3 regions of the Thainema salinarum CENA647 genome follow, and region 3 is predicted to be linked to each of the others. Evidence: predicted binding sites of a transcription regulator. Region 3 holds the regulator's gene; each other region holds the start of a gene.

Region 1 (5,196 bases), 4.9 Mb from region 3:
CATCGCCCACCAGCCGCAATTTCTAATGAGCTCGGGCTTACAGCAACTGAAGCGTTTCAAAGCAGCGACGCGTTAGCTCTAACCTAGCCTGAGCGTCATCGTCGTCCCGAATATCAATATTGGTGGCAAAAAAGTAGACATTGCCAGCCTGCTCCACATAGCCAACGTACCAGCCAATTTGCTCCTGATCCGGTTCACCAAAGCCAAACCAGCCCGTCTTGGCCCGAATTGTATAAGCGGGCGTTTGCTCCACAATCATGATGTCTTTGACGGTGGCCATGACCTCCGCTGAAAACGGTAGCTCGTTGCTGTACAGGCGACGCAAAAACTGAATCTGTTCCTCCGGTGTAATTCGCAGATCGCCATTCAGCCAAAAAGTATCAATATCTGCCGCCTCACCGATGGTTTGATTACCATAATCCGCCGCCGCCACCCACTGCTGCATCCGCTCATGCCCCACCCGCCGGGCAATCACCTGATAAAACCAGACGGCTGACTGCTTGAATGCAAGACGCATATTGAAATCTCGATTCCAAGCCGGAACCATGCGCTCCACTCCATCCCAGGTCAAAATCGCGAGGTCATCCTGAATCACGCCCGTTTCCAGCGCAATCAGGGAATTCAGAATCTTGAACGTTGATGCGGGTAAAAATGCTGTCCTGTTGCGGCTGGGATTATGCTGATAGGTGCGATCGCGATTGAGGTCATAGATCAGGATCGAGCCTTCGACACCCAAGTCTTGAAAATGCTGAGTAAATTCAGCCTGTACCTCATCGGCTGATGGATCAAGCTCTGCCTGAGCCAAGTGCGGCATAGCAGACTCAACCACAGGTGTCGCCCAAGTCGGTTGGACTAAAAGCACTACGATACTGCTTGCCATAGTGCTTGCAATAGTGCTTGCGATCGCACAGCCGAACCATCGAGAAGTCAAATTCATGCGTCTAAGTTCCTCACACACAACGTTTTGACAGAACTTAGGGCACTACACCATGATTAGACCCAATTCCAGACAACGTTCAGGAATCAGTAGACCAGCCAGTTATGACACTGACAGATATTGGTGACCGAGTTCAATAAAGGCCTGGGCTTGAGCAATAAGCATTTCGGCATCTTGTTGTTTCAAGTTTGGCTGAAGATCATAATCAGCACGGGTGCGTTGAGCTTGAGCATCAATTAGATAACGGTGGAATTCAACAGGTACTTTGCCAGGATGAGCAAGAGTTTGCCCAAAGGCGCTAATAACAGCCGCATAGCTAGTGCTTTGTCAAGTGTGTTTTGAGGGGTAGAAGAATTTTGAAAATATTGCTCCGCAATATTTTCAAAATTCTTCTACCCCTCATCTTTACTTTGACAGACTACTAGAGAACGACAAACCTTCTTGATCAAGGAGAGCTTCGGCAACATAAAACATTGCGTAGTAGGCACGGGAAACAGCGAAGTCATGGAATCCTTGCTGCATGAGCTGGTTTGCAGCTTCTAAACTACGTTCAGCTTTGGTGATCAAGAACTGTTGCTCTGGAGTCATAGAGCAATGCCTTCTTGACGGATGTTACGGAGCAGAGGGGAATTTTCGGATTCGTAACGTGATGCGGATAAAAATAGGCGAGAGATTAGCAAATTATGTTCAAGACAAAGCTGAGCAACAAATGCGCTGGTGCGACTAATTTCCGCACTGGCATCTACCGGATCATCTAGCACAATCAAAACATCGACATCTGAACCTGCTGTCGCTTGTTCACGAGCATGAGAGCCAAATAAAATGACCCGATAAAGGCGATCGCAATATTGCTCTTGCAGATACTGTTTAAGTGTCTTGAGTACAGGACTAAGTGTAGAGTTGAATCCTCTTTTTTCCATCATGTGGCTTTTACTCAACAGGTTCGGTTCAGGAAAGGTTCGTTATCGCTCCAACACTGTTATATCGTTTGCACAAGACAAACACAGTCAGAGTAGCGCAATAAGCGCTCCCATTAGCGCTATATTGAACGAGATGAGTAACCCCTCGTGTGGGTGAGAGCTAAGGGAAAATTATGGCTGTATTTGAAGGAAGTTTTGCCGATACCAAGTCGCTGCGCTTCGCGATTGTCATTGGTCGATTTAATGACTTAGTGACGGGCAAGCTTCTCGAAGGGTGTCAAGACTGCCTCAAGCGACATGGCGTAGACGTTGATCCACAAGGGGAACAGGTTGATTATGCCTGGGTGCCGGGTAGTTTTGAGGTGCCGCTCGTGGCGCGACAGTTGGCGCTTTCGGGTCGATACAATGCCATTATTTGCCTCGGTGCCGTGATTCGTGGCCATACGCCCCATTTTGACTACGTGGCCGCAGAAGTTTCTAAGGGCGTTGCTGCTGCTGGGTTCCAGACAGGCGTACCGATTGTGTTTGGTGTGTTGACAACCGATACGATGCAACAGGCACTCGAACGAGCGGGTATCAAGAGCAATCTGGGCTGGAGCTATGCCATGAGTGCCCTAGAGATGGCTAGCCTGATGAAGCAGATTCACGGGATTTTGCCGGAAGAAATGCAAAATGGTTTAACGAGCAGTACAAAACAGAGCCTGCCTGCCTCCATGAAAAGTGCCGCGATTAATGAAGGCTAAATGCCCATCCATCAAAGCGTAAGAATTCACGATGATAACGCCAAGCTTGCTATGCAAGCTTGGCGTTAATCACAATCAGGGATTGTCAACCAGATTTGGTAGAAGATCATAATCGTTTGCGGCTTCCACTGGGATATCTGGAAGATGGTGCAGCATGTCGTCCCAGGTTGTTTGCGATCGCAGTGCTTCGACAACAATTGGCAGGGGTTCCGCCAGAATGGATGGAAAATCGGCCTCTTCAGGAAACTGAATTTGAAACGCCAAATTTTCCTGCGGAGGAGAAAACTGGGCGTTCACGCCGTCTTTGTTGCCTCTCGCATCCACTCGATACCAGCCTATTTCAGGCAAATAGATGGCGTTGAATCCGTGCAGGCTGTACGGCGCACCGTTGTCGTTAATGCTCAGTCGCTGGTAGCAAAATCCGGCTGGAATCTGGTTGGCCCGCAGCAGGGCTGCCAGCAAATGACTTTTGGCATAGCAGTAGCCAGTTTTATATCGCAAGACATCAGAAGCGCGGCAGGTTACCGGATTTATCTGATAGTCAACGCTGTGATGAATTTCGTCTCGCACCCACTCGAAACAGGCTTGTGCGATCGCAGTTGGCGTCTCACACTCCGCTGTAATTTGTTTGGCACAGACCAGAATATCTGGATGTTGCCAATCGATGACTTCACTAACCTGCAAATACTGTTCCATAAGAGAATATTTTATGAGTAGGCTGCGATCTCAATAATAACCTGTCTAAAAAGATAGTGGGTCGTTTGACTAGGATTAAATCGATTGAATTCACTCCTGGATTGCCTATCTTTAATGATAGAGATACAGGTTTTGTAACTGTAGATACGAGACAGAATAACTCAGCCTTTTAAGGTGCAGTAAAGAAACAAACATTCCATGCCTTACGTTTGTTTTATTGCGGAGATATTTTATGCCTGAAGTTACAACCCCTGCTTACCAAACAGGTGATTTTCTGGTTGATTATGAGGAAAAAGTTTTTCCTGATGTAAAAGCAGATCCGGGTGAAAAAGCATTAGTTGCTTTTCATACGGTTGCATTTGAAGGTTCAATTGGTCTAGTTAATTTACTACAGGCTACTCGTCTACTTCGGAAAGGTTTCGAGACATCTGTATTGCTATACGGGCCTGGTGTGACGTTAGGGGTGCAGCGCGGTTTTCCAAAGCTGGGAGACGAAGCATTTCCAGGACATCTGGCCATGAACAATCAAATTGTCAAATTCATGGAAGAGGGCGGAAAGGTTTATGCTTGTCGCTTTGCACTACAAGCGCTTTACGGTCATGGTGAACCGTCTCTGATTCCCGGAATTACGCCAATCAACCCTTTAGATGTGCTGGATATTATTCTGCTTCATCGCAAAGAAGGCGCGTTCGTTCTTGATACTTGGACAATGTAATTGTTGATTCTGCTGGATAAGAGCTTGCGATATTAGTTGATTTTTCCTACATGTAAAAACTTAAGGAGCATGGATTTAATAAGACCGCAAACTGTAGGGGCGGGTTTAGTAGATCAATCTACTACTTATCATAGATTTAACAGCAAAACCCGCCCCTACAAAATGTGAACTTATTTAATTTATGATTCTAAGTCCTGAATAACTTGCATGTTCTTGTCGTCGTAAAACGAATGCGATCGCAGCTAATCATCTTGTTAGTTGATCCTGATTCTGTTGTAATTCATCACGCAGTTTGTTGAGTTATAAAGCTAGTTCGCTAGGAGACATCATGGTTCGCGCCGCTGCTGTTCAGTTGAGTCCGGTTTTACATAGCAAAGATGGCACAACCGAAAAAGTTTTAGCTGCGATCGCGCAGGCTGCCAAGGAAGGGGTGCAGTTGATTGTGTTCCCTGAAACGTTCGTTCCCTATTACCCCTACTTCTCCTTTGTGCGGCCTCCCGTTTTGATGGGCAAAGAGCACATGAAGCTCTACGAGGAAGCGGTGGTGGTTCCTGGCCCAGTTGTGGATGCGGTGAGCCGAGCGGCGCGATCGCATGGCATGGTGGTGGTGCTGGGGGTGAACGAGCGGGACAATGGTTCGCTGTACAACACGCAGCTCATTTTCGATGCCGACGGCACGCTGCTGCTGAAGCGGCGCAAGATTACGCCCACCTTTCACGAGCGGATGGTGTGGGGGCAGGGTGATGGTGCTGGCCTGAAAGTCATCGATACGGCAGTGGGTCGAATCGGGGCGCTGGCCTGCTGGGAGCATTACAACCCTCTGGCGCGGTTTGCGCTGATGGCGCAGCATGAGCAGATTCACTGTGCTCAATTTCCGGGTTCGATGGTGGGCAATATCTTCACTGACCAGATGGAGGTGACGGTACGCCACCATGCGCTGGAGTCCGGCTGTTTCGTGATCAACTCAACGGGTTGGCTGACGCCGGAGCAGAAGCAGCAAATTATTGCCGATGAAAAGATGCACAAAGCGCTCAGCGGTGGCTGCTATACCGCCATTATCAGTCCGGAAGGAGTGCCGCTCTGTGAACCGATTACTGAGGGCGAAGGACTTGCGATCGCAGATCTGGATTTCTCCCTCATCACCAAGCGCAAGCGGATGATGGACAGCGTCGGCCACTATTCCCG
Region 2 (5,196 bases), 3.5 Mb from region 3:
GATATCCCCCCCCAAACCAGTGTCGATCTGGATGTGCAAGAGACGGCCATCTACTACGGTGAACTGACCGAGGATTACATGTTCACGGGCGCAACGATTGAAGAATTTGACTATCCTCAAGGAAATACCAACGCCTCAACTCGCTATGAAGGGGCAGGTGGCGTGCCCGTCGGTAGTCTACTGCGTCAGCTTGCCTATGCCTTTGATTTTGGCGACTTCAAGCTACTCATTTCTAACTATTTGACCAGTGAGTCTAAGATTCACTACCATCGCCAAATTCGCGATCGCGTTGCCCACGTTGCCCCCTTCCTGCGCTACGACTCAGATCCTTACATTGCGATTATCGACGGGCGAGTTCAGTGGATTGTTGATGCCTATACGATTAGCGATCGCTATCCCTATTCTGAACCTGTTGCCCGTGCTTATCGTGCTTCAGCCGCTTTAGGCAATGGGGGTTCTGCTAGTGAGCTAATCCGCGATCGCACAAACTACATTCGCAACTCGGTCAAGGTGGTGGTGGATGCGTTTGACGGCACGATGCAGTTTTACGTGGTAGATGAAACTGATCCGGTGTTAGCAACCTACCGTCAGATTTTCCCTGAGTTGTTTCTAGGTGCGGATCAGGTGCCAGAGCAGGTACGTAATCACTTCCGCTATCCGCTCGATTTATTCAAAATTCAAGCGGTCATATACCTCACTTACCACATGGATACTCCAGAGGTATTCTACAACCAAGAAGATCTCTGGCGCTTCCCGGTAGAGGTCTATGAAGGCAACCAGCAGGTGATGGAGCCGTATTACATGATCATGAGCCTGCCAGGACAGAACCAGGAAGAGTTTGTGCTGATTCTGCCGTTTACACCTGTGAATAAAGACAACATGATTGCTTGGATGGCAGCGCGATCCGATGGTGAAGACTACGGCAAACTGCTGCTATATGAGTTTCCTAAACAGGAACTAATTTATGGGCCGAGCCAGATCGAAGCCCGTATCGACCAAACGCCTGAGATTTCAGAACAGCTTACGCTGTGGAGCCAGCAAGGATCGCGGGTGATTCGTGGAGATTTGTTGGTGATTCCAATTCAGGAATCGTTGCTGTATGTTGAACCGATTTATCTGCGGGCTGAACAGGGTGAACTGCCGGAACTGAAGCGAGTGATTGTGGCCTATCAGGATGGTGTGGTCATGCGAAATACGCTCGAAGAAGCGCTGAGTGCCCTGTTCGGTGAGGGCGCTACTACATCCACACCTCCGACAGCTCCTCCGACAGCTCCGGCAGCGCCTCAGCCACCTGCTGCACCCACACCCGCTGTGCCCGATAGTGCCAACATGTCTGAGCTAATTCAATCCGCCCAAACGGCCTACGACAATGCTCAGGCTGCCCTGCAGCAGGGCAATTGGGCGGAATATGGCCGCCATCAGCAAGAGCTGGAAACAATTTTGAATCAGCTGGCTCAAGAATCAGCGGCTGAAAACAGTGATTGAGAAACAACGAAAAGCGGAGTTTTGTTTACAGACAAACTCCGCTTTAAAACTCAACGTATAACTGAAAGAACAAAGACTTGAAGTAGCCCAAAAAGCTGTTAAATCGGTGCGTTTTACCAGCTTTTGAGGCTGCTATATGACCTGATTAGGCTAGATAGCCAAGAAAAAATCCTAGATCAACGACTGATTTCAGATCCTTAGCCAAGATATTGTGCTTCCTGCTCTAGCTGACGCACTAGATTTTCATCGCCTCGAGAACGAGCCGATTCCATCCTTTGCTGGAGCCGTTGTCGTAATGCTTCACGATGAGCTTCAGCGGTTTTTGTTATGATTTCACGACGTTTTCTGTTCATGGTAAACATCCAATCCTTTGTTAGTGCGGTAATGATTCTACTGCTAATCTAGCATTTTAATTTGTTTTTGTAGTTAATGTTACAGAATCATGTTTATAGTGATTCCAGCTAAGAGTGAGAAAACGAGAGAGGAGAGTGCCTCAGAATGAGGCACTCTCCTCTCTCGTTCTTATCTAGAACCGCTATATTTCGCTTCTGGCCATTATCTTGCCCTTAACTGCAACGGTCATTTGCCGCCGTGTGAGACAAATGACCGTTGGGGATGGTTGATGAGCTAAGTGGAAGAAGGTTTTGTGATTTAAGCTTTTGCGATCGCGCTCATCACAACTCTTCGGGTTGTTGCCCAACGACGACAGGTGCAATTGAGCTGAGTTCTAGTTCCGGGTGTTCGCCTTCCACTTGCTGGCAGTTCCATTCATTTTTGAACAGGAGAACCGGACGACCCCAGGAATCTTTTACCGTAACGGTATTGAATAAACGCCCCGCTTTTTCGAGTGCCTCCCAGCCACCGCCGACCCAGCGGGCGACGCTATAAGGTAGGGGTTCTAGCAGAGTTTCGACGTTGTACTCGTTCTGCAGTCGGAACTGGACGACTTCGAACTGAAGCTGTCCGACGGCAGCCAGAATGGGATCGCGACGGGATTCATTGGCGGAGTACATGATTTGCACTGCCCCTTCCTCACGCAGCTCATTTACCCCTTTGCGGAACTGCTTGAACTTAGAGGGATTGGGATTGCGCAGATAAGCAAATAGCTCCGGCGAAAAACAGGGAATACCCTCGTACTCCAGCGACTGTTTGCCTGTATAAATCGTGTCGCCGATCGCAAATACGCCGGGGTTGTTCAAGCCAATCACGTCGCCCGGATAGGCCTCATCCAGCGACTGACGGCCTTGAGCAAACAGCTTTTGAGGGTGAGATAGGCGGACATTTTTTCCCGTGCGGGCATGGTTCACCACCATATCTTTTTCGAACTTGCCGGAACACACGCGGATGAAGGCGATGCGATCGCGATGTTTCGGATCCATATTGGCCTGAAGCTTGAACACGAATCCGGAGAAATCTGGCTGAGTTGGCTCCACGTCACCCACAGAACTGCGGCGGGGACTCGGCGGCATAGCGTACTCTAAAAACGCATCGAGAAACAGCTTGACGCCAAAGTTGGTCATGGCGCTGCCAAAGAATACGGGTGTCAGTTGTCCGGCATGAACTGCCTCTAAATCCAGGTCTTCACCGATTTCTTCAATGATTTCCAGTTCATCTTTGAACTGGTAGTACAAATCGGGATCAATCAGCTCCTCAATGCGCGGATCGCCAAGTGGAATAACGTCTACCTTGGCTTCTCTGCTACCGTGCGCTGTGCGCTCAAATAGGTGAAATGACTTGGTGCGACGGTCATAAACGCCCCGAAACTGGTCGCCGATGCCAATGGGATAGTTCACTGCATAGGTTTTCAGCCCCAATTCCTGCTCGATTTCGTCCATCAGTTCTAGTGGTTCGCGACCTGGACGATCCATCTTGTTGAAAAAGGTGAAGATGGGTAGCGATCGCATTCGGCAGACTTCAAACAATTTGCGCGTTTGAGGCTCCAAACCTTTGGCCGAATCTTCCAGCATGACCGCATTATCGGCAGCCGCTAGCGTGCGATAGGTGTCTTCACTGAAGTCTTGGTGTCCGGGCGTATCCAGCAGGTTGATCCAGTAGTTGCGATAGTCAAAATGCAGCACAGTTGAGGTGATCGAAATGCCCCGCTGCTGCTCCATCTCCATCCAGTCGGAGGTGGCATGGCGCTGGGCCCGACGAGCTTTGACGGCTCCCGCTTCGTGGATGGCTCCACCGTACAGCAATAGTTTTTCAGTTAATGTTGTCTTACCTGCATCAGGGTGAGAGATAATCGCAAAGTTGCGCCGCCAATCTACAGCACTTTGGATCTCGGCAGGAGCAGCAGAAGTCATAGGCACCAAAACTCAACAAGATAGACGAAAACTACTTCAGGACAGACATTCAGCTTCTGCCTAAACGTAGACCTCTTCTAAGTAATTATAGAGACCTTTTCAGAAGCGACGCACAATCAGCCGTTTTGCTGAGTCCCTTTAACGCTGGAATTCTGCTAAAGTTTGCTCATAATTGGGCATCTTAAGTTAAATTAAGCGACTATCAAAATTAATTGTGCGATCGCACTTTAATCGGCCACTAAATAATATTTCGCTAAAGAAAATTGTAGGTTTTATTCATAGCTAAAACTTCCTCCTAAGTTGCGACGATGACGGCCTAGATTGAAACCGTCATCACAACCTTGATGGTGTTTCTTCTTTAATCTGATTGACTGAAGCCATATTCAAATTTAGGTGTAATTAAATTTGGCGCGATCAAAATCAGGGGCACTCTAATGTTGGACAAATAATGTCATCGGAAACTCTGTACGTCGCGACTTGGAGCAACGAATGACCAGTGACTTACCGGATCAGCCATCTAACCTGTCGTTTAAGGTGTCAAAGCTCAATCCCAACCATCAATCCATCTCACATCGCCCGATTCATCAGCTGATTGAGCAGGTCAATCGAGCTGTTAGTGAGGCGATCGATAGTGAAGCTGCCTTTGAGGTGGTGCTGCAATTGATTTGCCAATTGATTAACGGAGCACTGGCCGAGATCTGGTTGCCAACTCCTCAGCAGGGTGGATTGTGCATTAGCCCAATATGGTACAGTCCGCAGCCGGAGCAGTTTCAAGCTTTCCGCAAGGTGAGTGAGCAATTTAGTGTCACCTTGGGCACGGGCTTGCCGGGACGGGTCGCTGTTACTCGCCAGCCAGAATGGATTGCAGCCATTGAAGCTGAGTCTGACCAGTCGCTGCTCCGTAAGAACGCTGCTCTCCAGGCCAATTTAAATGCTTGCCTGGGCGTTCCGATTAAGGTGGGAGATCGCGTTTTGGCGGTGCTAATTGTGTGGCTGGTCGATGCCAACTCGGTTGACCCAAGCCAAATTGAGCAGGTGCGCCAAATTCTGACCCAGCTGGGTTCAGTGCTGCGACTCAAGCAGAGCGAAGCTGTGCTAGCCGAGCAGCAGCAGCGGCTCACGGCCCTGATGGATTCGCTGCCCGGTATTGTGTTTGTTTCCAATGATGATGCTGAGTGGTCGATGCAGTTTCTTAGCCAAGGCTGTTACCCTCTGACGGGCTATTCTCCGTCTGAACTAGCGGGGCCAGTGCGATCGCAATCGTATAACGATATTACTCACCCCGAGGATCTGCCGCGGGTGTTACAGGCGATTGATGGTGCGATCGCACAGCAGCAGCCCTATGTTGTTGAGTACCGGATTCGAACTAAGCAGGGTGAAGAGAAATGGCTCTGGGAAAAGGGCT
Region 3 (5,196 bases):
AGCAGGTTCAGTCGGATCAACCGATTCTAGTTGGCCTATCCTTTGGTGGATTAGTCGCGGTGGAGATGGCCAAGCAGATTGATGTCGAGCAGGTAATTCTCCTGTCTAGCGCCAAGACCACTGCCGAAATTCCGTTTTACTACAAACTATTTCGCTGGTTTCCCCTGCATCGCGTCTTTCCCTTCAAGACGTTGCTGTGGGCAGTTTATTGGTTTGCCTATTGGGTATTTAGCGTGGAAACCGTGGAAGAACGGAAGTTGCTAAAAGTTATTTTGCTAGATACCGACCCGCATTTTCTCAAATGGGCACTGCATCGCGTGGTGGTGTGGAAAAATCACACCATCCCCGATTCTCTGCATCATATTCATGGATTGTGCGATCGCATTTTTCCCATGCGTTGGATTAAACCTGACGTGGCGATTGAGCAAGCCGGACACCTGATGGTGCTGAATCGAGCCAGCCAAGTCTCTGAGCTAATCACTCAAATTATTGAGACAAACTCAAACCAATAGCCCCTACCTTTGGCAGGCTGAGATCAGCCCTGTGATGGACGTTCTGACTGTAAGACTCACTACTATGAAACCTGTACACAGAACTCCTCATAAAACTAAAACATGAATTTCTTAAAACGAACCCTCGGAATCCTCTTTGCTGGAATGCTGTTGTTCATCACAACCGCTTGTAGCAATCCCTCAACCTCTGCTAGCACCAAGGCCGTGCCCCAGCGCAGTACATCCAACGTCGAGCGAACGATTACTGACCAAGTTAGTCGCCCTAGTCGACCAGCTGCGGAAGTTAAGAGAGATGCCGAAAGGATAACGAAGCAGGCTAGAGAACAGCAAGCCAAAAGAACGGGTGATGTTAGGGAAAACGCTCAACGCGTTCTGGACAGTACCTCTGAGAATGCAAAGCGAGTTGGTAATCAAATCGAAAACAAAGCCAGTGAAGCCAAAAATCGGTTAGAAGATCAAGCAAATGCATCACTCGATTCGGCTAAAACCAAAGCAGAACGAGCTTTGGATAAAGCAGAAAATACGGTTGATGACTTAAGCTAATTCGGCATGTAGAATTCGGCGAATTTAATCGGGACATGGCATTGCCGTGTCCCGATATTTGTAGCGGTTCGTGAGCTGTCAATTCCTTCCAGCTTGTTGTAGGCAAAAATTAGGCAAAAATGGAGGGGCAGACTTGGTCAAACACCGATGCCCCCGTATTCACCGAGCCAAACACTTCAATGCCTAGACTGAACTAGCCTTGATCCAAGGCAATTATCTCAGCAATTTCGACGCTATACCCCGTCTTGTTAGGCTGCTAAAGTGCATTACCAGAGGACGTTAGCGCGATCGCATATTCTGTTCCCTCTCTGGTTGCCGCATCGCAGCTCTTCATACTCGCTAATGCTTCCGACCGATCCTGCTGTAGCCGTACCTCGAAGAGAATTAGATGACTAACGTAAACCAGTTGGAGGCAGGAACGGGTCGGGTTGTCCGGTTTGGAACAGAATTCGGCCATCTTGTACGGCAGCCAAATCAACTAAAACCGGGCCAGAGGCATAAATGGGCTGAGTTGCGATCGCTTGTAGGCTGACGGGCTGCCCATAGCGCTGCACCTGTTCTAAAAAGCGAAAGATGGTTTCTGGACGCCCCGCCACATCAACGTCGTCCACGACTACGCCAGCCTGTCGAGAACGAAACTGCGAGGTTGCTAAGAGTAAATACAATCGCTCTCGCAGGCCCTGAGTCGTTAAATTCTCGCGCTCAATAGGCGTGGCCGCGACAACATCTCCTGTGTCGAAAATCAAGTCATTGGGAACGGCATCCCAAAATACTTGAATACAGGGATCGTTCTCCTCCAAAACGCAGGGTTCGCCAACTAAGTAGTTTGCCGCTGACAGAATTCGTACTACATAAGCTTGTCCGTCATCAACCTGTTCAACAAGCTGCTGGACTTCCGGGTTCGTAATAAAAATAATTTGCTGCTCTGGATCGTTGAAGTTTGGTAAAACGGCGCGAAGCGCGGTTCGATTGGCCTCCTGAAGAATTTGGCGAATCGCATCCACTGCTGCTTCGGGTTGCTCAACCCGAAATACACCCGAAGCCAAGACCTGATTGCGAGCCAGTGCCACATTGCCTTGACGCAGTCCTTGTGCTTCTTGCTCCAGCCGTCTAACCTCGGTCGATAGATAATCCTGCTGGGCTTCCAGTTCTTCCAGTAAGTTTTTCTGACGTGCGATCGCAGTATCTCGTTGGCCAATTTCGCGATCGCGCTCCTCAATCAGCGCCCGAATTTCCCGTTCCCGCTCAATCAATGCCTGTCGTTCCGTCTGAAGCTGCTGGACTTCCTGCTGTAGCTCCTGCTCCTGCTGAGAGAGCTGACGCAGTTGACGTTGGGCTTGACCATAGCTGCGCTCGCTCTGCTGTAGCTCTGTTTGAGTCTGACTAAGCTGTGCCTGTGTCTGTTGCTGACGCTCTACTGCCGCGTTGAGTGAACTATTAATTTCTTGCAGCCGCTGCTGCGCCTTCTTTTGACGACTCTGGGCTTCTTCTAGTTCATCTTCGATTCGCTCGCGATCGCGCTGCACCTGCTGGAGATCCGTCTGTGCCTCCCGCAGATCCGTCTGCACTTCTTCGAACTCAAAAACGCCTTTGCGAAGCTGGCTGCTGACGGCAAATAAAATTCCCAGAGTAGAGGCCGAAATCAAGCTGCCTGTTATGACGCTAACCAATGTCGCAGTCTGCCGTGGACGCAGATTGAACAGGGTAAGCCGAGCTTTTCCCACCTTCATGCCGATGCGATCGCCCAATGTTGCGATCACACCGCCAAGAATGAGAATAGCCACAATCAGGACGTACCCTATGGTCATGGAAGAGTTTAGTTAACCTACAGCAACAGCCTGTTCAATCGACGCAATGGACGTAGTGTCAGGATCTCGGCTTCAATCTATACGTGAGATATAGCCACGTTCCTCTACCAGCATAGGTTTAAATGCCAAGCTTCGGGGTCAATTGCGAACAAGCTCACTGTAGAACAAAAAGGCAACGACAAATCAGTGTTGCGCTGATCGATAAACAAATGACGCACAGGCTACGTAAACTGCCGACTCAAAATGACAGGATTGTGTACAGTAATCTTTTTCTTGTGAATCGAAATCATCTCATCTTGGCGCAAATCACCTAACAGGCGGGTCACCGTTACGCGAGTTGAACCGATCGCTTCTGCGATCGCTTGATGGGACAGCTTGAGATCGATCGTAATACCGTCTTTGCTGGGTACGCCAAAATCGCGACAGAGAATCAGCAGGAAACTGACTAGCCGTGATCCCATATCCCGATGGGCGAGGGTCTCAATCATCATCTCGGTTTGCAAAATTCGCGAGGATAGACCTTGCAGCATGAGCATGGCTAATTCCGGATGCTCACCCAGGGCCTTGGAAACCTGCTCAATCGGCACCGATAGCAGTTCCACTGGAGTAAAGGCGACAGCATGGTAGAACCGATCCGAACGATTGCCCGTAATCAGTGACAGAACACCAAACACGCTATTTTCTCGCAATAGCGCTACGGTAATTTCTTCTCCCGCTTCATAGACCCGCGAGAGCTTGACTGCGCCTTTTAATAAAAAGTAGACGCGCTCAGCCGGATCGCCTGGGAAAAAAATGGTTTTACCTCGTTCAAATGACTCAACTACCGGTGGAAAAATACCGCCGCTGAGCTGCTTAAATAAATCCGCGAGTGGTCGCTCTTGCGTCACTACCATACCTCTTTGCCCTACCACCTGTTTGTGCTGGTTTTACGTATTTACCCACACGTATGGGACGAAACAGACCGTCTGTATCAACGCCTATATATTAGACCCACTAAAACCTACTCTTGAAACACTTTTTTGTGATAAATGCTACATATTCTTAAGGATAGGGATTGATTTTCTAAGGTTTTCTCGGTTTACGCCAATAATTCACCTCAATCATAAGCGGAGAAACTGGATTATGTGTGGATATTGCCATCCCTTGTCACTCTGAGAGTGCGCAATGAGTTGCAAGTAGTTGGTGCGCATCGCCCGACTACTGAGCCACTCTTCTGACCAAATGATTTGCGATCGCGATCGCTCACGAATTGATGAGCTGGCATGAGAGGATTGGGAACAGACGTTGACTATTGAACTACAGACATAAACGGACGACCATGCTAAATCTCTCAGGGAAAAACGCGTTTGTTACGGGTATTGCCAATAATCGTTCCATTGCTTGGGGCATTGCCCAACAGCTCCATCAAGCCGGGGCCAATTTAGCCATTACCTACTTGCCGGACGAGCGGGGTCGTCATGAAAAGAAAGTGGCTGATCTGGTTGAATCGCTCAATCCTGACCTGTTTCTCCCCTTAAATGTGCAGAACGATGAGCAAGTAACTGCGGCATTTGATGCGGTAAAGGAAAAGTGGGGACGAGTTGATATTTTGGTTCATTGCCTTGCGTTTGCCAATCGGGATGACCTGACGGGCAACTTTGTGGATACCTCTCGCACCGGATTTCAAACCGCGCTAGATATTAGTGCTTATTCTCTGGTGCAGTTGGCTAATGCCGCTAAGCCGTTGATGACCGAGGGCGGCAGTATCGTTACTCTGACCTATCTAGGCGGCGTCAAAGTAGTTCCGAACTACAACGTGATGGGCATCGCTAAAGCTGCACTAGAGATGAATGTCCGCTATCTAGCCGCCGATCTAGGCCCAGCCAATATCCGCGTCAACGGCATTTCGGCTGGCCCGATTCGCACGCTGGCCTCTTCTGCCGTTGGTGGCATTCTGGACATGATTCACCATGTTGAAGCCACAGCGCCCCTGCGCCGCACTGTAACCCAAAAAGAAGTGGGCAATGCAGCCGCTTTTCTCTGCAGCGATTTGGCCAGTGGGATTACCGGACAAATTCTCTACGTGGATTCTGGCTACGAAATTATGGGCATGTAAGATCGTACGTTCACGGTTGCCGCGACTAAGTTGAATTGGCTACAACTGGAACGCATAAATCGTCAGCAGAGAAGGATTTGCGATCGCAGATCCTCCTCTGCTGATCCTCAATTCATCAACATTCATCAACTCATCAACCAACCTGACATGACGGATTTAAAGCGGGCTATTCCTCAAGTTATCGCCTTGGCGGCAGTTGCGATCGCGCCGATCGCTTGTGCCTTCACCAGCCCACCAT

The links. The regulator NtcA, encoded in region 3, controls nitrogen genes in cyanobacteria. The targets are predictions, from matches to a motif close to TTTGTANNNNNNNNTACAAA.
Region 1: the regulator NtcA is predicted to act here: its motif matches at 3,428-3,447, upstream of AC286M_RS31595 (MSMEG_0572/Sll0783 family nitrogen starvation response protein).
Region 2: the regulator NtcA is predicted to act here: its motif matches at 1,905-1,924, upstream of pirA (arginine synthesis PII-interacting regulator PirA).

The regions. Positions count from the first base shown of each region.
Region 1 covers NZ_JBYJZJ010000022.1:5,670,699-5,675,894, forward strand. The annotation lists gene blaOXA (class D beta-lactamase) at 38-937, opposite strand; gene AC286M_RS31575 (HEPN domain-containing protein) at 1,343-1,525, opposite strand; gene AC286M_RS31580 (nucleotidyltransferase domain-containing protein) at 1,522-1,860, opposite strand; gene ribH (6,7-dimethyl-8-ribityllumazine synthase) at 2,031-2,600, shown strand; gene AC286M_RS31590 (transglutaminase-like domain-containing protein) at 2,676-3,296, opposite strand; gene AC286M_RS31595 (MSMEG_0572/Sll0783 family nitrogen starvation response protein) at 3,529-4,011, shown strand; gene AC286M_RS31600 (Nit6803 family nitrilase) at 4,340-5,196, shown strand, end outside.
Region 2 covers NZ_JBYJZJ010000022.1:4,274,149-4,279,344, forward strand. The annotation lists gene AC286M_RS25510 (UPF0182 family membrane protein) at 1-1,485, shown strand, start outside; gene pirA (arginine synthesis PII-interacting regulator PirA) at 1,683-1,847, opposite strand; gene prfC (peptide chain release factor 3) at 2,160-3,791, opposite strand; gene AC286M_RS25525 (diguanylate cyclase domain-containing protein) at 4,281-5,196, shown strand, end outside.
Region 3 covers NZ_JBYJZJ010000022.1:750,092-755,287, forward strand. The annotation lists gene AC286M_RS10085 (alpha/beta hydrolase) at 1-512, shown strand, start outside; gene AC286M_RS10090 (ATP synthase subunit B family protein) at 615-1,055, shown strand; gene AC286M_RS10095 (DUF3084 family protein) at 1,448-2,863, opposite strand; gene ntcA (global nitrogen regulator NtcA) at 3,085-3,756, opposite strand; gene fabI (enoyl-ACP reductase FabI) at 4,182-4,958, shown strand; gene AC286M_RS10110 (DUF3465 domain-containing protein) at 5,106-5,196, shown strand, end outside.